3 regions of the Mesorhizobium sp. M0184 genome follow, and region 2 is predicted to be linked to each of the others. Evidence: predicted binding sites of a transcription regulator. Region 2 holds the regulator's gene; each other region holds the start of a gene.
What was found. Region 2 encodes LexA, which represses DNA repair genes until DNA is damaged. Its sites were predicted from a motif close to TGTTCNNNNTGTGTTCNG; they were not measured.
Positions count from the first base shown of each region.

Region 1: the regulator LexA is predicted to act here: its motif matches at 2,273-2,290, upstream of NKJ23_RS13680 (ImuA family protein).
Region 3: the regulator LexA is predicted to act here: its motif matches at 5,033-5,050, upstream of uvrA (excinuclease ABC subunit UvrA).

Region 1 is NZ_JAMYSZ010000009.1:108,769-115,972, reverse strand. Features, by position in the region: gene NKJ23_RS13685 (DUF6504 family protein) at 1-1,234, opposite strand, end outside; gene NKJ23_RS13680 (ImuA family protein) at 1,176-2,249, opposite strand; gene NKJ23_RS13675 (metallopeptidase family protein) at 2,433-2,855, shown strand; gene NKJ23_RS13670 (DUF1737 domain-containing protein) at 3,099-3,305, opposite strand; gene NKJ23_RS13665 (HpcH/HpaI aldolase/citrate lyase family protein) at 3,334-4,215, opposite strand; partial or broken gene NKJ23_RS13660 (DUF4153 domain-containing protein) at 4,494-6,039, shown strand; partial or broken gene NKJ23_RS13650 (response regulator transcription factor) at 6,044-6,735, shown strand; gene NKJ23_RS13645 (ATP-binding protein) at 6,723-7,204, shown strand, end outside.
Region 2 is NZ_JAMYSZ010000012.1:15,320-22,523, forward strand. Features, by position in the region: gene NKJ23_RS16480 (ComEC/Rec2 family competence protein) at 1-1,867, shown strand, start outside; gene lexA (transcriptional repressor LexA) at 1,861-2,595, opposite strand; gene kynU (kynureninase) at 3,044-4,291, shown strand; gene NKJ23_RS16495 (hormone-sensitive lipase) at 4,388-5,218, shown strand; gene NKJ23_RS16500 (molybdopterin molybdotransferase MoeA) at 5,226-6,431, opposite strand; gene moaC (cyclic pyranopterin monophosphate synthase MoaC) at 6,431-6,937, opposite strand; gene trpC (indole-3-glycerol phosphate synthase TrpC) at 6,940-7,204, opposite strand, start outside.
Region 3 is NZ_JAMYSZ010000023.1:61,331-68,534, forward strand. Features, by position in the region: gene NKJ23_RS24250 (hypothetical protein) at 1-186, shown strand, start outside; gene NKJ23_RS24255 (MarC family protein) at 261-890, shown strand; gene NKJ23_RS24260 (OsmC family protein) at 899-1,324, opposite strand; gene NKJ23_RS24265 (single-stranded DNA-binding protein) at 1,447-1,959, opposite strand; gene NKJ23_RS24270 (cupin domain-containing protein) at 2,168-2,557, shown strand; gene NKJ23_RS24275 (ArsR/SmtB family transcription factor) at 2,640-2,954, shown strand; gene NKJ23_RS24280 (SRPBCC family protein) at 2,951-3,475, shown strand; gene NKJ23_RS24285 (ATP-dependent Clp protease proteolytic subunit) at 3,502-4,107, shown strand; gene NKJ23_RS24290 (hypothetical protein) at 4,104-4,502, shown strand; gene uvrA (excinuclease ABC subunit UvrA) at 5,200-7,204, shown strand, end outside.

The DNA.
Region 1 (7,204 bases), on a different contig from region 2:
TTTCGGTGGCCGGCACCTCGATCGGCTCGGGCGAACGGAAAAGCCGGATCGGCCGTTCCGGCTGGAAGACGGTCGTAGGAGCGTCCTTCGCCTTGTCCGGCTGCTTCGGCGGCGAGCTTCTCTGCGGCGCCTCCGTGAAGGGAAGGGTGGCGACGGCGCGCTCCGGCAAATGGCTCTCGACGGCGACCGGCTTCAAGACCGCGCCTTCGCCGAGCCGGGCTCGAATACGGTCGGCAAAAAGCGCGATATCGGCACCGTCGTCGCTCGTCTCGCCGGCAAGGTCGGCCTGCTGCATGTCGAAGGCGGCGGCGGTCAGCACCGAAAGGCGCACGAGATCGAAGCCATAGCCGGCGTCGATATCCTGTTCGAGCGCGGCAAGCCTTTCGTGGAACAATTTCTGGATCAGCCGCGGCTCGCGCAGAGGCCGCGAGGTGCCGACGGCGATGCGGCTGACGCCGCCATCGACGCGGAAAAGCAGCAGCGCCAGCCGCCTTGCGCCCTCGCCGCGACGCTCGAGGTCGCTCTTCAAGGTGGTCGCCAGCATGCCGGTCAGCCGCTCGATGTCCTCGGTCAGCATGATCGGCTCGGCAAGGTGACGCTCGACCGAAAGCGGTGCCACCGGCAGGCGCGGCGACACGGCCTCCTCGAGGCGGCCAAGCGCCTGGTCGAGGCGCAAGAGCAGCGATGCGCCGAAGCGGCGGGCCAGCGGCGCGCGCGGTGCCGCCATGACGGCGCCCGCCGTGCGCAGGCCGACGCTTTCGAGGCTGGCGCGTACCTCCGGGTCGATGCGCAGCGCCGCCAGCGGCAAGGGCGCGAGAAGCGCTTCCTCCTCACCATCGGGCACGATGCGGTCGCCAGCAAACCGCGCCGCCGCCCAGGCAGCACCAGGCGTGGCGGCAAGCCCGGCGCGGACATCGAAGCCCTGATGGAAAAAACGCGACAGGATATCGTCCAGCATCGAGCGTTCGCCGCCGAAAAGATGGGTGCAGCCGGTGACGTCGAGATAGAGGCCGTCGGTCCCGTCAAGCGCCACCAGCGGGGTATAGCGGTCGCACCAGTCGGCGAGGCCTTCGAGCAGGCGCCGGTCGGCCTCCGGATCGGCCTCCACGATGTCGATCGAGGGATGCATGGCGCGTGCGTCGGCTATGCCCATGCCGCGCTTCAGATTAAGCGCCTCAGCCCGTTCGTCGAGGGCGGCGATGCGCTGGGTGTTCCCTTGGCGATGGCTGATCACCAGCGGCAGGTGATCCGACGGCCGGGAACGCCAGGACCGCCCCAGACGCTGCCGCAGGATCCTCTCGGCGGCGAGATGCGGAAACCACAGGGATAGGACTCTTTGGCCGTTCTGGGGCCCATTCCTGAGACCTTCCTTGCTCGCCCCGTCTTTCTTCGAATATGCGTTCATCGGGGTTCCACTCCAGTGTGAATTTTCCGGGCAAGGCCGTGCGGCTCTTGCCGATGGCGACGGTGAAGGCGGGCCGGCCGATCGAGCCGGCGAGCGGCCCGGCAAGCGTCTTACGCGTTGCCGCCGGTGCCGCCGACAGGATGAGGCGGACGGGCGCTGCCGTCGGTTCGGGCTCGCCGGCCTGGCGCAGCAGGAACAGCGGCCGGCCCGCACTCTGCGCGCGGGCGTGCAGCCGCCGCGTCGCGGTGAGGTCAAGCCGCTGCGGGCTGCCGCGGATTTCGAGGATGACGGCGGCCAGTGCCGTCATCCGGGCAGCCTCCTCGGCGATCCACAGCGCATCGAGCAGCCTTGGCGCCTCGGAAAACAGCAATTGCTCCGGCTCGATGCCGAAGAAGGCGTGAAGCCCCCTGGCATAGGGAAAGCCGGCCTCGCGGAAAACCTCGGATGTGCCGATCCACAGCACCGGCAATCGCGGCCCCTGGCTGAGGATCAGGCTGACGAGCGACAAGGCAAAACCGGCAACGGCCCCGGCATCGCGGGTCGCGGCGCCATGAAACTCGCTCACCGCCGCCTTCGGCAGGCCGCCGCTCAGCGCAGCATCGAGGCGCTCGGCGCCGGTGCGCAAAAACGCATCGGGCGGCGCCACGGCGAGGCCGCGCCGGACAATGGTCAGATTCCGAGCGGGTGTCGGATGCCGAGAGGGTGTCAGACTCTGACGAGGGACATCCGCGTCAAACGACGAACTGGCCGGCGCCTCCAGGCGCTCGGGCAAGGTCCCTTCGATCTTCGCGATCTGGCGGCGCAGGGCAAAAACAGTCTCCCGCGCCACGGCGCTTGTCGCCATGACGGTCAGCTTCCACTCACAATTGTTCCTGTTATGTTCTTATAGATTCCAGAGGCCGCCCGAAGAGTCAAGCGGAGTCATGGGGAATTTATTCCTGTAGTGGGGGCATGGCACGGGCACTCCAGCCCGACCATTTGCCGAGTCCGGCCTGAAAGCCTATATGCCGGGATCAAAGGACAAAGCATGGCTCGCATCTACCAAACACGCATCTGGCACGACCAGCTTTCGCCAACGATGGAGGAAATGGAACTCCTGGCGCTGGAGGCCTATGCCCATCTGCCGGAGGAGTTTCGCAAGTTGACCGGCGAGATCGTCATTCAGATCGCCGAATTCCCGACCGACGAGATCATGGACGACCTTTCGCTGGAAACGCCCTTCGACCTGCTCGGCCTGTTCGAGGGGCGCGGCATCGCCGAGCGCTGGAACCCGCAGACCGGCGAGGGGCCGAACCGCATCACGCTCTATCGCCGCGCCATCCTCGACTATTGGGCCGAGAACGAGGAAACGCTGGGCGACATCGTCACCCATGTGCTGATCCACGAGATCGGCCACCATTTCGGCCTGTCGGACGACGATATGGAGAAGATCGAGGAAGCGGCGGAGTGATCGGGCACGAGCGGCTGAGCTTACGCAACAGTCCGACGTCTCATTCCTTCACGCCCCCCTCTGTCCTGCCGGACATCTCCCCCTCAAGTGGGGAGATTGGCAGCTTCGCCGACCGCGCCCTTTTTCTAACATTGGAGATTGGCGAAAGCCGACGTGACATCCAATCTCCCCCCTTGAGGGGGAGATGTCCGGCAGGACAGAGGGGGGCGCTGTCCCGCCAACGTCTCGCCGCCATTTTATCGTCTACCAATCGCTGAGCTTGGTGTCGGGGCCGTATTCCTGGCCCTCGATATCCTTCACCACCGCCTGGCCGCAGCGCATGGTCTTGGCCTCCTTGTCATAGGCATAGGTCGGCGAGCCGAACAGGTGCCAGCCCTTGTTCAGCGCCGCCGTCACCTTGTGGCAGAAGCTGGCATCGTCCGGGCCGGACAGAAAGCGGTAGAGTTTCATTCTTCAATCCTGTCGTCAGTTACGTTAGTCATGCGCGAACAGCGGCGGCCTTCGCCAGCAGTTTTTCGGCCTGTGCCAGATGCAGCCGCTCGACCATCTTGCCGTTCAGCGCAACTACCGCCCTACCGGGATTTTCGGCGAGCGCGAAGGCATCCTTGACCGCGCGCGCCTCGGCTATTGCTTCGGGCGACGGTGCAAAGGCGCGGTTCGCGGCTTCGATCTGAGCCGGATGGATCAGCGACTTGCCGTCAAAACCCATGGCGGCCGCTTCCGTGCACTCGCGCGCAAACCCGTCCATATCGCGAAAATCATTGAAGACGCCATCGAGCAGGTCGAGGCCGCCGGCACGCGCGGCGAGCACCATTTGCATCAGCCATGGAACGAGATAGCGCCGATCGGGCGTGGCGAGAATTCCGGTGTCCTTGACCAGGTCATTCGTTCCGGCAGCGAAACAAGCCAGTCTAGAGGCCGGATCGCGGCCGAGCTCGGCAATCGGCCCAATGTTGAGCAGCGCCTTGGGCGTCTCGATCATCGCCCATAGCTTGACTTTGTCGGCGATAAAATTGTCGTCGAGCACGTCGCCGGCCTCGAGAATGTCGCGCGGCGTGTCGACCTTGGGCAGCAGGATGGCGTCGGGCGTGCATTTTGCCGCGGCCAGCAGGTCGGCGCCGCCCCATTCGCTCGACAGCGCATTGATGCGCACCACCATCTCGCAGCGCCGGTTGGAACGGCCGGCGAAAATCGCCGCCAGTTTTTCGCGCGCGGAAGGCTTGTCGGCCGGGGCGACGGCGTCCTCGAGATCGATGACGACGGTATCGCAGGCCAGCGATTGGATCTTGGCCAGCGCCTTGTCGTTCGAAGCCGGGACGTAAAGCACCGAGCGGCGCGGGCGGTAGCTTTCGGTGGTCATCTCCGATCTATGCCGTCTGCAGCCGGCCGAGGCAAGCCGTGCATAAAAACTGCACGCAATTTCGGAAAATCTCCTCGTCTCCGCCCCGCTTGCCACCCGACCGGATGCGACAAGGGCGGCATGCAAGAGCAAACGAACTCCCGTTGGTCCCTGCCGTACCGGCTTCGCAGCGAAAGCTGGTGGCTCGTCGATCCGCCCCGGACTTCGGCAAACCTCCTCCCTTTCGTCCGGAAATCCTCGCCCACCGGCCGCATCAAAGCCGCCGAGAAAGCCCGATCATGATAGTATTCCTCTCGGCGGCGCCGAGCTATTGCAGCCGCTTCGGCGTTGCCGTCCTGCTCGTCGCGCTGGCCGATTTTTTCTTCTATGGCCAACCGGCGGGCATCACGCTTTTCCTGTTCGGCGTTGCGATTGCAGCTGCGAGCATGGCTCTCCATCCTCTCGGCGCCTTCAACGATGGCAGGTTCTGGTTCAAGCCGGTTGCGCTGTTTATGGCGCTGCTGCCGCTTGTGGAAAATGTCAGCGCACTGTCCGTCTCGATCGCGCTGGCGGCGACGGCCATCTTCGCGCTTTCACTGGCCGGACGGTTGCGGCGCGGCCTTGCCCGCATTGCCGGCCAACTCTCGCTGTTCCTGCTTGCAACGCCATTTCGGCTCGTCCTTGATTTCTTCCGCTGGCGCATGGCGGCGCGGCGGCTTGGCCGGCGGCGCGTGCGCCTTGCGGCGATCGCCGTCTGGGTCATGCCGCTGAGCCTCGGCGCAGTGTTCCTCGCGCTGTTCGGCGCCGCCAATCCGGTCATCGAATACTGGTTCTCGCTGATCGACCTGATGGCACTGCTCGACCTCGTCCAGCTGCCACGTCTCGCCTTCTGGCTGTTCGTGCTTGCCTGCGTCTGGGCCTTTCTGCGGCCGCGCCTGCCGCGCTTTCTCCGCCGCCGCAGGGTGTCGCCAGCCAGCGCACCGGCGACGCCGGCCACCAGGACCACCATCGAGGACATCGTCTTCGGCAAGGCCGCTATCCTCCGCGCGCTCGTCGTCTTCAACATCCTGTTCGCGGTGCAGAGCGCACTCGACGCCACCTATCTGTGGGGCGGCATCGCGCTTCCCGACGGGCTGACCTATGCCGCCTACGCGCATCGCGGCGCCTACCCGCTGATCGTCACGGCGCTGCTGGCCGCCGGCTTCGTGCTGGCGGCGCTGCGGCCGGGAAGCGCGACCTCCGGCGATCCGCTCATCCGCCGGCTGGTTTATGCTTGGGTGACGCAGAACATCCTCTTGGTGATCTCGTCGATCCTGCGGCTCGATCTCTATATCGGTATCTATGCGCTGACCTATTGGCGTGTCGCTGCGTTCGTCTGGATGGGGCTGGTGGCGGCGGGCCTTGTCCTGATCATAGCCCGCATCGCGCGCGGAAAGTCCAACGAATGCGCTGCTTGCCGCCAATCTTCTGACGCTATCGGCGACGCTCTATGCCTGCTCGTTCATCAACTTTGCCGCGCTGATCGCCAACTACAATGTCGACCATTGCTTCGAAATGACCGGCCAAGGCACCCAGCTCGACGTCTGGTACCTGCGCTCGCTCGGGCCCGGCGCCTTGCCGGCGCTCGATCGCTTCGTCCAGCACCAGAGCAGGACGGTTTCCGCAGAGGATGCCTCCATCCGCGAACTCGCCGGCTGGTATGCACAGGACGAAGCACGCTTCTGCGCCGGCCAGGAAAACTGGCGGGGCTGGAGCTTTCGTGACTGGCGGCTCAACCGCGCCCTCGACAGGCGTGGCCCGTTCGTGGTTCCTCCGATGTCCGAACCCTTCATGCCGGGCCGCTGATTTGATGCCGCACCACATACTGGTCGCCGACGACGACCCGCACATTCGCGAAATCATCTGCTTCGCGCTGGAAAAGGCCGGCATGAAAACGCTGGCGGTGCCGGACGGCGCGGCTGCCTTGCTGGCGATCGAACGCCGTGCTCCCGATCTTGTCGTGCTCGATATCGGCATGCCGGAAATGGACGGGCTGGAAGTGTGCCGGCGGCTTCGCCACACATCCGACCTGCCGGTGCTGTTCCTGTCCGCGCGGGATGAAGAGATCGACCGCGTCCTCGGGCTGGAGATGGGCGGCGATGATTATGTCACCAAGCCGTTCAGCCCGCGCGAGCTGGTCGCCCGCGTCAACGTCATTCTGCGCCGCGCTCGGCCCACGCCGGAACTAGCCGACGACCGGCAATTCTCGCATGGCAGACTGTTGCTGGTTCCGGCAAGCCATACAGCCAGCTTCGACGGCAAGCCGCTGGCGCTGACGTCGATCGAATTCGCGATCCTGAAAGACTTTTGGCGCGGCCGGCGCATGTGCTTGGCCGCGACATGGTGATGGCCAACGCCTATGCGGCCAATATCCATGTCGCAGACCGCACCGTCGACAGCCATATCCGCAATATCCGCGCCAAGCTGGCGGCCGTCGGCTGCGTCGATGCGATCGAGACCGTGCACGGCGTCGGTTTTCGGCTGGGCGGATGCGGCGCGTGAGCGCCCAAGAACTGATTGGCAGCAAATGGCGGCCTCGCCTCGCCACGGTCGTCATCGCCATCCTGATCATGGTAATGGCGCTGCCGCTGGCCGGCCTGTTTTTCTTCCGGCTCTACGAGAACCAGCTGATCCGGCAGACCGAGGCCGAGCTGATCGCCCAAGGCGCCGCCCTTGCCGCGATCTATGCGCAAGAGGTTCGCGAGGCCGGCATTGCCCCGGAAAAGCTAGGCGCACCCGTGCCTTCACCCAACACCAGCGATCGGGCCTCTCCCTACCAGCCGATCGAACCGGGCCTCGATCTTGCGTCCGACGGGATCCTGCCGACCCGGCCCGCGGCCACCGCGGCCAGCGCCGATCCCGCCTTCGCTGCAATCGGCGCACGCCTGACGGGCATTCTTGCCGAGACGCAGAAGACCACGCTCGCTGGCTTCCGGCTGCTCGACCCCAGAGGTGTGGTCATCGCCGGCCG
Region 2 (7,204 bases):
GATCTCAACCGCCAGGCCGACACTGCGCTACATGCCGGAACGGGTCCGCGTTTCGGCGATGAAGATACCGGCTGAGCTGACCGCCGGTTCCGAGATCACCGGCTATGTGCGGCTGCTGCCGCCGACCGGCCCGGTGCGGCCCGACAGCTATGATTTCTCCTTCGACAGCTATTTCGCCGGTATCGGCGGCAGCGGCTTTTTTCTCGGCAATCCGAAAGTCGTGTCGTCGGGCAGCATGCCGCTTGCCGCGCAGCTTTCTTCCGCGATCGAAGACGCGCGCGAATCCATCGCCGACCATATCCGCAGCCGCATCGGCGGTGCCGAGGGCGAGATTGCTGCTGCGTTGATCGTCGGCGTGCGCGCCGGCATTCCCGAGGAGATCAACGAAGCGATGCGGCGCACCGGCATCTACCACATCATCTCCATCTCGGGGCTGCATATGGCGTTGGTCGCCGGCACCATCATGGCGCTGCTGCGGGGTGCCTTTGCGCTGTTTCCCGATTTCTCATCGCGACGGCCGGTCAAGAAATATGCCGCGGCCGCCGCGCTTCTTTCGATTGCGGCCTACCTCGTCTTTTCCGGCATTGTCGTGGCGGCCGAACGCAGCTTCATCATGCTGGCGGTGATGCTTATCGCCGTGCTGTTCGACCGGGCCGCGCTCACCATGCGCAACCTGGCGATCTCGGCCATCGCGGTCATCCTGGTGTCGCCGCACGAGGTGGTCGGTCCGAGTTTCCAGATGTCCTTCGCCGCGACGGCGGCCCTTGTCGGCGCCTATGCAGGCTGGTCCGATTACCGCGCCGGCAGGGCCACCACGCCGCCGCCGCGGCTGTCGCCGCAACGCTTTGCCACTCGAAAGGTCCTGCTGGGCATGTGCGGTCTGGCGATGACCTCGATCATTGCAGGGAGCGCCACAGCGCTTTTCGCCATATGGCATTTCCAGCGCGTGGCGCCGCTCAGCCTGTTCGCCAATCTGGCCATCATGCCCATCGTCTCACTGGTCGTCATGCCCTTCGCCGTTCTCAGCGCGCTGGCGATGCCGTTCGGTGCGGATGGCCCTTTCCTCTATGTCATGGGCAAGGGGCTGACGGCGATGATCGCCCTGTCCGGGTGGATCTCGGAGCGCTCGCCGATCGATGCGGTCGGGCTGATTTCGCTGAGATCCGTCCTTCTGGTGACGATCGCCCTCGTCATTGCCAGCATGGCGACGACCTGGTTGCGGCTGGCGGCACTTCCTTTTGCGCTCGCCGGCTTGCTGACGACAACGCAGACACGCATACCCGACGTATTGGTCTCGGAGGACGCACGGCTGGTCGCGCTGCCGATCGGCAGCGGTGAACTCGCGGTCAACCGGGCACGCCCGAATGAGTTCACCATCGACAACTGGAAACGCGCGCTCACATCCGAGGCTATCGTCGCGCCGGAAACACCTGGAAAGAACGACCCGCAATTCGACATTGCCGATCCGGCCGACCTACCGCCGGGCATGCCGTTCATTTGCACGGATGGCCTCTGCCTTGCCAGGCATCCATCCGGCGCGATCATCGCGCAAGCCAAGGACCGCGATACTGCGCGGCCAGCCTGCGCCTTTGCCAGCTTGATCGTCATCGACGACGCCACCGCCCATAACCCCTGCTACTACGACCGGCTGGTCCTCGTCGTCACCAAACGGCAACTGGCGCACGCGGGAAGTGCCGCCGTCTACTTCGATCCACAAGCGGCAACGCGCGCCGAAATCCGTTTCGCGGTCGAAAAATCATACCGGCCCTGGCACGTGCAGCGGAAATTTTCACGCGCGGCACGAGGCCTGCCGCCATACCGCAGGGCCGACAACCCCAAAGCCGGCGCCAAGGGCGGAGCTCAGTAGCGGCGGATCAGTCCGACGAGCTTGCCTTGCACCTTGACCCTGTCTGGTCCGAAGATGCGCGTCTCGTAGGCCGGATTGGCGGCTTCCAGGGCGATCGAGGCGCCCTTGCGGCGGAACCGCTTCAGCGTCGCTTCCTCCTCGTCGACCAGTGCCACCACGATCTCACCGGGGCTCGCCGTATCGGCATTGCGGATGATCACCGTGTCGCCGTCGAAAATGCCGGCCTCGATCATCGAATCGCCTTTGACCTCGAGCGCATAATGCTCGCCGCCCATGATCATATCCGGCGGCACCGAAATCGAATGCGTCTGGTGCTGGATGGCGTCGATCGGCACACCGGCGGCGATGCGGCCCATCACCGGGATCGAAACGGCGGCGACGACATCGTCGTCATTTCCGGCTGCGGGCACGCGCGACGATGTCGGCTTGCCTTGCCGAGGACCGCCTTGCCCAAGACTGCCCTGGATGACACTCGGCGAGAACTTGCGTGCCGCATTGAGGCCGGGGGCGATCGAGTCAGGCAGGCGCAGCACCTCCAGCGCACGGGCCCGGTTGGGCAAACGGCGAATGAAGCCGCGCTCCTCCAGCGCCGTAATCAGCCGGTGGATTCCGGATTTGGAAGCCAGGTCGAGCGCTTCCTTCATCTCGTCGAAGGAAGGCGGGATACCGCTTTCCTTCAACCTTTCGTGGATGAACATAAGCAGTTCGTGTTGTTTGCGTGTCAGCATAGCGACCCCCAACAGAATCAGAAAAACAAACCCAGAACAAACACTATCTGTTCCAGTTGTGTTCCGCAACTGTTTAAAGTTTAATGAATGCGTTAAGGCTTGGGAAACAAACCACGCCCCTACCGGAATGCCGCATTTTCACCGTCGCGAGCGTCATCCCCTTGATTCTGCTTTCGTTTGCGCCTTCTGGCTTCCCAGAAGGCAGCACTGGCATCGGCCGTCAGTCGGCAAAGGGCACGGAATTGAACCCGTATCGACTGCGCGGTTCGGTCAATGCACCGTGAACGAAACGAACTCAAAACGCCAACCTCGGGTTAACTCCTGGTTTCCAGTCGCCTGGTCAGGCTGCTTCTCGCCGGTGGAGCCTTGCTGCGCGCAACCAGGTGATGGAAGAACAGTCGATGCGTGTCCGGCGTTGCGTTGAACTTTTGGGGGGAGCAGGCAAATCATGACAGGAATTCCCGATCTCGCCGCCATAAAGGCGATGGATGCCGCAGATCCGCTGCGCGCGATGCGCGACCGCTTCGTGTTGCCGCAAGGAGTGATCTATCTCGACGGCAATTCGCTAGGAGCTGCTTCACGTGCCGCTTTCGATGAACTGCACAAGGCCGCGACCGAAGAATGGTCGCATGATCTCATCCGCGCATGGAACACGGCCGGCTGGTTCAACATGCCGCTTGAACTTGGCGACCAGCTCGGGCGCCTGATCGGTGCCGCGGCCGGCCAGACGGTGGTCTGCGACACGACATCGGTCAACATCTACAAGCTGCTGCACGCCGCCATGGCCATGCGACCGGAGCGGCAGGTCATCGTCGCCGAGGGCGATAGTTTTCCGACGGACCTGTACATGGCTGAGGGTGTGGTTTCGACGCGAAAAGATACGCTGCTGCGCCTCTCGGGGGTCGACGCGCCGACCATCGAAGAGCTGATCGACGAACGCACCGCCGTGGTGCTGGTCAACCACGTCAACTACAAGTCGGGCGAACTGCGCGACATGCCGGCGCTGACGCGCAGGGCTCAGGAAGCCGGGGCGATGATCGTCTGGGATCTCTGCCACACCGCCGGCGCGATGTCAGTCGAGCTCGACAAGGCAAACGCCGATTTTGCCGTTGGCTGCACCTACAAATATCTGAATGGCGGCCCGGGCGCGCCTGCCTTCATCTATGCGGCTGAGCGGCATCTTTCCGACATCCAGCAGCCGCTCACCGGCTGGTGGGGCCATGCACGGCCCTTCGCCTTCGAGCCAGGCTATGCGGCCGGCACCGGCATCCGCCGGTTTCTGTGCGGCACCCAGCCGGTCCTGTCGATGCGCACGCTGAAGGGCGCGCTCGACATCTGGAACGATGTCGACATGACGGCGGTGCGCAAGAAGAGCATCGCGCTGGCGGATCTGTTCATCGAGCTTGTCGAGGCAAAGTGCGGCACTTACGGGCTCACGCTCGAAAGCACGCGCGATGGGGAAAAACGCGGCAGCCAGATTTCATTCATGCATGAGCATGGCTACCAGGTCATGCGCGCGCTGATCGAACGTGGCGTGATCGGCGATTTTCGCGCGCCATCGACCATGCGCTTCGGCTTCACCCCGCTCTATGTCAGCTATGCCGATGTCTGGCAGGCCGTCAAAGTGCTTGAGGATATCCTCCGCACCGGTGCGTGGAAGGATGCGCGCTTCGCAATCAAAGCAGCTGTCACTTGAGATTGATGCGAGAGCTGGAATCGTGAGGCTGGCGACGACGCGCCGCGCGATGCTCACGGCTACGTTGCAAGGCCATATTGCCAGGGAGGGCGCAGGGTGTTCGAACGTCACATTGCCGATTGGGACAACGCCTATGCCAACGGCGCCAACATAGCCGGCAGCGATCGCTGGCCGGCGGCCTGGACCGAGCCCGCGCGGGTTTTCCGCGACGTGCTTTCGACCGAGGGCAGGGCGCGGCTCGACATGGCCTATGGCGACAACCCACGCAACCGGCTCGATCTTTTCCTGCCGGCCATCAAGCCCAAGGGACTCGTGGTGTTCGTTCATGGCGGCTACTGGATGGAATTCGACAAGAATTTCTGGTCGCATCTTGCCGCTGGCCCTGTTGATCGCGGCTATGCGGTGGCGATGCCGTCCTACACGCTCTGTCCGCAGATACGCATTGGCGGCATCGTCAAGGAAGTCGGCGCGGCGATCGGCAAGGCGGCGGCGATGGTCCCAGGGCCGCTGATGCTGACCGGACACTCGGCCGGCGGCCATCTTGTTAGCCGGATGGTTACGGCCACGACGCCGCTGGCGCCCGAAGTGGTCCGGCGCGTTCGTCACGTGGTGTCGATCTCGGGGGTGCATGATTTGCGCCCGATCATGCGCACCGGCATGAACGAGACGATCGCGATCGATGAGGCCGAGGCGCAGGCCGAAAGCCCGGTGCTGCTGCGCCCGATGGACAAGGCCCGCCTGACCTGCTGGGCCGGCGGCGGCGAGCGCGCCGAATTCCTGCGTCAGAGCGCGTTGCTGGCCAACATCTGGATCGGCCTGGGTACCGCGACCAGCTCGGTGGTCGAGCCTGACCGGCATCATTTCAACATCATCGACGGTTTGGCCGATCCAGACCATCCGCTGACCCGGACCTTGATCTCGGAGTGAGGCAGGTTCAGCGTAACATCAGCACGTCGCAGGGGGAGCCCGCCGCTGCGGCAGGTGAGAACGGCGCGCGAACGATCAGCCCGTTGGCATCGGCCAGCATTTTCAGCATCGAGGAGTCCTGGATGCCGAACGGCGTCGCCACGAGCGTACCGGCGTCATCTATGACAACAGCCCGCACATAATCTTGCCTGAGATCGTTGGCCGGCATGGCAGCACCGAGCCGTGCCCGACGTATATCCTGCTGAAAGGCGCGGCCGCCGAGCCGCGCCAGCAGCGGCTTCAGGAAGAGCTGAGTGCAGACCAGGCTTGCCACCGGATTGCCGGGCAGGCCGATGCAGCGAATGTCTCCCAGCCGCCCGAACATCAGTGGCTTGCCCGGCCGCATGGCGATCTTCCAGAAATCGAGCGTCATGCCTTGCCCGGTCAGCACGTCATGAACGAAGTCGTGGTCACCGACCGAGGCACCGCCCAGCGTGACGATGACGTTCGCGCCAGCCTTCACGGCTTTTTCAACCAGCGCAGCGATCGCCTCCCTGCGGTCCGGCGCGATGCCAAGGTCGAGCGCGCGCGCACCGACCGACTGTGCGGCAGCGGCGACACCATAGGCGTTGGAGGAGATGATCTGGTCGGGGCCAAGATCGCTGCCCGGCGGCAGCAATTCGTCGCCGGTGGCGATGATGGCGACCAGCGGCCGTTTGACCACGCGCACCTCGGGGTGATTGGCCGATGCCGCCAGCGACAAGGCCGCCGGGTCGAGCAGGCGGCCTTTGGGCAGCAGGACATCGCTCTTGGCGAAATCGAGCCCGAGGCGGCGGATGTTGCGCCCCTGCACCGTCGGTTCCGTCACTTCGACGCTGCCGCCACCGAGATCGCGGACGTTCTCCTGGATGACGATAGTGTCGGCGCCTTCGGGAAGCGGCGCGCCGGTAAAGATGCGCACGGCCTGCCGCTGCTGCACCGTTCCGGCAAAGCCGCGTCCGGCCGGCGCCATGCCGACCACCGAAAGCTTTGCCGGTACGGACGCGATATCGGCCGCCCGCACGGCATAGCCGTCCATGGCGGAGGCGTTGAACGGCGGCTGGGTGCGGAGCGCCACAACCGGCTCCGCCAGCACGCGGTCGGCGGCATCCAGCAGTGCGACGCGTTCGCCCGGCAGCGCTGCTGCGCCGTCCAGCAGGCGCTCGAGCGCCTCGGCAACTGGGACCAGCGCCATTATCGGCCTGCCTCGGTGGCCCCGTCTCCGGTGATCTTGTAGTCGCCGGATTTGCCGCCGGTCTTTTCAACCAGCCTGATGCCGGAGATGACCATGGCGCGGTCGACCGCCTTGGCCATGTCGTAGATGGTCAGGCAAGCGACCGAGACGGCACTCAGAGCCTCCATCTCAACGCCGGTCTTGCCGGTGACGCGGGTCAATGCTGTCACCTTCAGGCCGGGCAGCGCGGCGTCCGCCTCGATATCGACAGATATCCTGGTTAGCAGCAGCGGATGGCAAAGCGGGATCAGTTCATGCGTCTTCTTGGCCGCCATGATGCCGGCAATGCGCGCGGTGCCCAGCACGTCGCCCTTCTTGGCGTCGCCGGCGAGGATCATGTCCAGCGTCTCGGGCCGCATCGCGACAAAACCTTCTGCGACTGCCGTGCGCACCGTCTCAGCCTTGTCGCCGACATCGACCATGTTGGCTTCGCCCTGCGCGCCAAGATGGGTGAGGGTGGCCGCCATCCTCAAACTACCTCTGCCGGCGCCTTGCCCGTCAACAGCATGCGCGTTGCCGCGGCCACGTCCTGCTGGCGCATCAGGCTCTCGCCGACCAGGAAAGTCGCAATGCCGCTCTGCTCCAGCCGGCGGCAATCGTCGTGCGAAAAGATACCGCTCTCGCTGACCAGATGGCGGTCGGCCTGCACCATCGCTACCAGCCGCTCCGAGGTCTGTAGGCTGGTTTCGAAGGTCCGGAGATTGCGGTTGTTGATTCCGATCAGCCGCGACGAC
Region 3 (7,204 bases), on a different contig from region 2:
CTCGGCCGTGCCGAGGGCGACACCATCATCCAGCAAGGCGCAGACGGCACCGGATCTGCTGTGCGCTGGAGCTTTTCGCGCATCACCGAAAATTCGTTCCGCTGGCTGGGCGAACGCTCACAGGACGACGGCGCCACCTGGCGTCTCGAAGTCGAGTTTCTGGCGCGCCGGGCCGTCAGCCCCTGATCCGCACGGTTTCCACTGGCTCCGCTTTGCTCTACCAATCCCGTTATCCGGCTTTGCCGGCGGGGAGGGTCAGCATGCCGAGCTTCGACAGCCTGTTCAACGCCTTCGTCACCATACTGGTGACGATCGATCCGCCCGGCCTGGCGCCGCTCTTCCTCGCCGTGACTCGCGGCATGAACCGCGAGGAGCGCAACCAGGTCTCCGTGCGCGCCTCGGTCATCGCCTTCCTCGTAATGGCGTTGTTCGCAATCGCCGGCGCGTCGATCCTGTCAGTCTTCGGCATCACTCTGCCGGCCTTCCGCGTCGCCGGCGGCTTTCTGCTGTTCTTCATCGCCTTCGAAATGGTGTTCGAGCGCCGGCAGGACCGCAAGGAGAAGATCGGCGACGTCGCCATCACCAGGGACATGATCCACAACATCGCCGCCTTTCCGCTGGCGATCCCGCTTATTGCCGGTCCCGGCGCGATTTCGGCGACCGTCCTGCTCTCAAGCTCGTTTCAGGGTTTGGGCGCGCAGACAGCCCTTGTCGGCATCATCGCCATCTGCCTCGTCATCACCTACCTGGTGTTCGTGCTGTCAGAGCGCATCGACCGTATCCTCGGCCAAACCGGCCGTTCGATCCTGACAAGGCTGCTCGGCGTCATCCTGGCGGCGCTCGCCGTACAGTTCGTCGCCGACGGCATCAAGGCGCTGATGGCGACGTAGGAACAGCCCTACTTCGCTGTCGTTTCAATGACTTCGAAGTCGTGGGTAATCTCGGCAGTCTTGGCCATCATTGCCGAGGCCGAGCAGTATTTCTCGATCGAAAGCCCGATCGCCCGCTTCACCTTGTCGTGTGATAGCGCCCGGCCCTTGACGACAAAATGCATGTGAATGCGGGTGAACACCCTGGGATCGGCTTCTGCACGGTCGGCATCGAGTTCGACCACGCAATCTTCGACCGCCTCGCGCCCCTTTTCGAGGATATGGATCACGTCATAGGCCGAGCAGCCGCCAGTGCCGATCAGCACCAGTTCCATTGGGCTCGGCCCCGGCGTCTTGCCCTCCGGCCCGAACGCAGTGCCTAGCACCAGCTTGTGCCCATTGGCGGACTCGCCAACGAAAGTGCGCTCCTCGACCCATTTGACCCTTGCCTTCACCTGATACGTCCTTTCACCGCTCAAACGCACAACGTCCCGAAAATCCAAGACAGATTTTCGGGACGCCATTTCGTGGCCAAGGTGCCGGCGCTTTTCGCCGCAAGGGCAGTCCGCCCGAGAAATCAGAACGGGATTTCGTCGTCCAGCTCGCGCGACGAACCACCGCCGCCGCCCTTGTTGGCGCCACCGCGATTGAAACTTTCGCCCGGGCCGGACTGGCCGAAATCGGAACCGCGGCTCGCACCACCACCGGCATAGTTGCCGACCTGGCCGCCGCCCTCGCCCCGCGCATCGAGCATCTGCAGCTCGCCGCGGAATTTCTGCAACACGATTTCGGTCGTATAGCGGTCATTGCCGGTCTGGTCCTGCCATTTGCGCGTCTGCAGTTGGCCCTCGACATAGACCTTCATGCCCTTCTTCAGATACTGCTCGGCCACCTTGGCGATCTGGTCGTTGAAGATCACGACATTGTGCCACTCGGTCTTTTCCTTGCGCTCTCCGGATGTCTTGTCGCGCCAGCTTTCCGACGTCGCGATGCGGATGTTGACGACCGGGTCACCCGAATTCAAGCGGCGGATTTCAGGGTCCGCCCCGAGGTTGCCCACCAGAATGACCTTGTTGACGCTACCCGCCATGATACTTCTCCGCGCTCATCCGAAACCAAATTTTTGTCGCCGCACCTTACAGGCTATGGACAATCCCTGCCTGCCGTCGCCGCCTTTTCCCACAAGGTTTTTGTTCTCTTTTCGTTCTATAGGAGAGGCCCTTCACTGTCAATAGTTGTCAGTAAGAAGTAGTGTCTTGGCGTCGAATTTCCACAGATCATGGGATCGAGGCGACCGCATGAAGATGGTTGCGCATGACGATCAGCCGCAAGAAGAGTGGCGAGCGGGAGTAAAGACCCGCATGCATGTCTCTGCCCGCAACGGCGCAACTCAACTTTGCATATTCGAACAATGGGTCGAACCGGCGGTTGGCGCCCCCACACATTGGCACCCGGTCGAGGAAGTGCTTACCGTCATCGCCGGCAGGGCCGAGATGTGGATCGATGAAGAGCATCTCGTCTTGACTGCCGGACAGTCGCTTGTTGTTGCAGCGCGCAGGCAACATGGCTTCCGAAACGTCGGCTCCGAACTGCTTCACATCCATGCCGTGCTCGCGTCACCAGTTTTCGAGGCGACGTTCAAGGGATCCCCGGACATGGTGAGACGCTGGCTTCCGGCGAGTTTTTAAAACCTCGCCTGTCTTAAAAAACACCGCCTGTCTTAAAAAACACGGCTTGCCAAACAGATAAGTATTGACTTATGCTTTCGGCATGATCGAAGCAGACATTTTTCGGGCACTAGCGGATCCAACGCGTCGCGCCGTCTATGAGCGGCTCGCCGACGGCGAGATGACGGTGTCGGAACTGCGCACTGGCATACCGGTATCGCAGCCGGCGGTATCGCAACATCTCGCAGTGCTGCGCGGCGCCGGCCTCGTGGTCGAGCGCCGGGCCGGTCGCAACGCCTATTACCGCGTCGATCCGAAGGGGCTTGCGCCACTGCTCGGCTGGATCGAACGCTACCGTGCGTTCTGGCCAGAGCGCATCGAAAGGCTCAAGACGGTTTTGAAGGACATGGACCAATGACCAGCCGAGGCAAAGAACGCGCCGAAATGGCCGCAGACAAGATCGAGTTCGAGTGCGAGCTGCCCGAACCGCCGGAAAAGGTGTGGCGGGCGCTGACGGTGCCGGACCTGCTCGCGGCCTGGATGATGCCGAACGACATCAAGCCCGAAATCGGCAACCGCTTTGCCTTTAAAGCGCCGAATGCGCCGATCGAGTGCGAAATCCTCGACGCGGATCCCGGACGGCTGCTGCGCTATTCCTGGCGGGAGCGGCCGGCGCCCGGCGATACGCAGGTGCCGCCCGGCAGCCCCCTGGACAGCGCAATGAGCGACAGCCCAGTGGACAGCATCGTCACCTTTACGCTCGACCGCACCGTTTCCGGCGGCACGCATCTGCGCATCGTCCATGATGGTTTTGCTCGGGCAGCAGCGCCGGAGATCGCGATGGCAGGCGCCGGTTGCCGGCTTTCCTTTGAAGCGCGCACTCCCAGGCACAAGCAGATCGCCGCAAACACCCCGCGCCTCTTCCTGCGCGCGGCCTGAACGACAACAGTCAACGGAGACAACCGATGAGCGGCCTTGCCAATCTGGTGCCGATGGTGATCGAGCAGTCGAGCCGCGGCGAACGTGCCTTCGACATATTTTCGCGGCTGCTGCGCGAGCGCATCGTCTTCATCAACGGGGCGATCGACGACGGCACCTCGGCGCTGGTCTGCGCCCAGCTTCTGTCGTTGGAATCCGACAATCCCGACAAGGAGGTCTCGCTCTACATCAACTCGCCGGGCGGCGTGGTGACCAGCGGTTTCGCCATCTACGATACGATGCAGTATATCAGCTGCCCGGTCTCCACGGTTTGTATGGGCTTCGCCGCCTCGATGGCCTCGTTCCTTTTGATGGCCGGCACACCGGGGCGGCGCATCGCGCTACCCAACACCAGCATCGTGCTGCATCAGCCTCTCGGCGGTTTCCAGGGCCAAGCCTCCGATATCCAGCGCCATGCCGAGGGCATCCTTCGCACCAAGCGGCGCATGACCGATCTTTACGCCCGCCATTGCGGCCGCACCTACGAGGAAGTGGAACGCACGCTCGACCGCGACTTTTTCATGACCGCGCAGGAGGCCAAGGATTGGGGCCTCGTCGACCATGTTTTCGACACTCGCAAGCAGGCCGCATGAACGAGCCGGGCCGGCGGACGGAACTGAGGCGATTGAGCCCCCGCAATTTCAGCGCCATCGGTCTGGTCTTGACGCTATCGCGGCACTATAGTCCGGCGATGACCGCCAGCCGCTCATCCAGCCTGTTATACCTTACTATCGCTACCGTAGCCGGCACGAACATGCTGGTGGGTATGGCACTTGCCCAAGATAATTCGACGTCTTCGCAAAAGGGCACCCTGCCCGGTGTGACCAGCGATTATCGCATCGCCGAGCCAGCGCCGCGGCCTGAGCCTGACGATGTGGCTCCAGGCAGCGGCAACGGCACCTTTAAGATTGGCGATACCGACGTTCGGATTTCCGGTAGCATCACCATCGATGTCGCTACCGGCGGGATCAGGCCCTCCAGCCGCTAAGTTCGCCTGGTGTGAACCACAAATATTGCGCTTCAAACGAACAGCCCCGCCATTGCGTTTGCAACTGACAGGGCTTTCTTGGATCTGAAATCCAAATTGCCGGGAGTGTACTGCCGGCTTTTTATTTCGGATGCTTCGCGGCGTTCAGCCGACGATCCGACTAGCAGTCTCTGATTGTTGTGGGGATCGGCAGGTCAACGTGGGCAGGTAGCGCTAAACGCCTGACCTGGCTACTTATACCTGCCGCGGCTCCAGCGACACGTGGAGCCTCAAGGAACAATCCGGTGGAGTCATGCCTCTGCTCTCCTTCTGTTCGTTGCGACTGTCGTCGTCGAAGCGCTCATCGCATAACCCGCGGCGTCTCGCAGGCTAGCCCCAGGCCGCGAGGCCATCGAAAGACGGCCGGCTTCGTTGACGTGTCGATTCTGCCCCCATGACGCAGGCACGTCAACCTTGAATAGCCGATTACCGAAAAATGTGATCGCGAATCGCTTTGAAGCCGGCTGCGCGGGCAGCTTTTGTCAGGAGCGTGTTCGGCCTTTGTTCTTTCCGCTTGCCCGTTCGCGCGAAAGGCGGTTAAACGCTTTGGTCGAGAGTTGTGGCGTCTCTCGAAAAGGCGGCGAAATTACCTACATAGGGGATGGTCGGGAAAACCCGCCCATCCCACGAATTCCAGATTCTGAGGCGGCGACCGGCGATGGCCGACCATAAATATCTCTCCATTCGCGGGGCACGCGAACACAATCTGAAGAATGTCGATCTCGACCTGCCGCGTGACAGCCTGATCGTCATGACCGGCCTGTCGGGGTCGGGCAAGTCGTCGCTTGCCTTCGACACCATCTATGCCGAGGGCCAGCGCCGCTATGTCGAGAGCCTTTCGGCCTATGCGCGGCAATTCCTCGAAATGATGCAGAAGCCGGACGTCGACCAGATCGACGGCCTGTCGCCGGCCATCTCCATCGAGCAGAAGACCACCTCGAAGAACCCACGTTCGACGGTCGGCACCGTCACCGAGATCTACGATTATATGCGGCTTTTGTTCGCCCGCGTCGGTGTACCCTATTCGCCGGCCACCGGCCTGCCGATCGAGAGCCAGACGGTCTCGCAGATGGTCGACCGGGTGCTTGCGGTCGAGGAAGGCACCCGGCTGTTCATTCTGGCGCCGATGGTGCGCGGCCGCAAAGGCGAGTACCGCAAGGAACTGCTGGAGCTGCAGAAGAAGGGTTTTCAGCGCGTCAAGGTCGACGGCGTCTTCTACGAGATCGCCGACGTGCCGGCGCTGGACAAGAAGTACAAGCACGACATCGACGTTGTCGTCGACCGCATCGTCGTGCGCGGCGATCTGGCGACGCGGCTCGCCGATTCCATCGAGACCGCGCTGAAGCTGGCCGACGGGCTGGCGGTGGCGGAATTTGCCGACAAGCCGCTCGACGCCAGCCAGACCGGCGAGGATTCGGTCAACAAATCGAAGAACGAGACGCATGAACGCATGCTGTTCTCGGAAAAGTTCGCCTGCCCGGTATCCGGCTTCACCATTCCCGAGATCGAGCCCAGGCTATTCTCCTTCAACAATCCGTTCGGCGCCTGCCCGACCTGCGACGGGCTCGGCAGCCAACGCGCCATTGATGCCAGCCTGGTCGTGCCCGACGAGAATGTCTCGCTGCGCGCCGGCGCCGTCAGCCCTTGGGCGAAGTCGAGCTCGCCCTACTATGCGCAGACGCTGGAAGCGCTGGGCGTTGCCTATGGCTTCAAGCTCGGCGACAAGTTCAAGGATTTGAGCGAGGAGGCAAAGCAAGCCGTCCTGCACGGCACCGGCGAGCGCGAAATCACCTTCCATTACGATGACGGCCTGCGCTCCTACAAGACGACGAAAACCTTCGAGGGCGTCATCCCCAACCTCGAGCGCCGCTGGAAGGAGACGGAATCCGCCTGGATGCGCGAGGAGATCGAGCGCTTCATGTCGGCCACGCCCTGCCCGGCCTGCCGCGGCTACCGGCTGAAGCCCGAGGCGCTCGCGGTCAAGATCGCCGGCAAGCACATTGGCGAGGTCACCGAACTGTCCATCCGCAAGGCCGACCAGTGGTTCACCGATCTGCCCGCTTCGCTCAACGACAAGCAGAACGAGATTGCGGTGCGCGTGCTCAAGGAAATCCGAGAGCGGCTGCGCTTCCTCAACGATGTCGGTCTCGACTATCTGACGCTGTCGCGCAACTCCGGCACGCTTTCAGGCGGTGAGAGCCAGCGCATCCGTCTTGCCTCGCAGATCGGCTCCGGCCTGACCGGCGTGCTTTACGTGCTGGACGAACCGTCGATCGGTCTGCACCAGCGCGACAATGCCCGCCTGCTCGACACGCTGAAGCATCTGCGCGACATCGGCAACACGGTCATCGTCGTCGAGCACGACGAGGACGCCATCCTGCATGCCGACTATGTCGTCGATATCGGCCCGGCTGCCGGCATTCATGGCGGCCACATCATCGCCCAGGGCACGCCGCAGCAGATCATGGCGACGCCCGCTTCGATCACCGGTAAATATCTGTCGGGCGAGCTCGAAGTGGCGACGCCGGCAGCGCGGCGTGAGGCCAAGAAGAACCGCCGGCTGAAGGTCGTCGGCGCGCGCGGCAACAATCTGAAGAACGTCACCGCCGAAATCCCGCTCGGCACGTTTACCGCCGTCACCGGCGTATCCGGCGGCGGCAAGT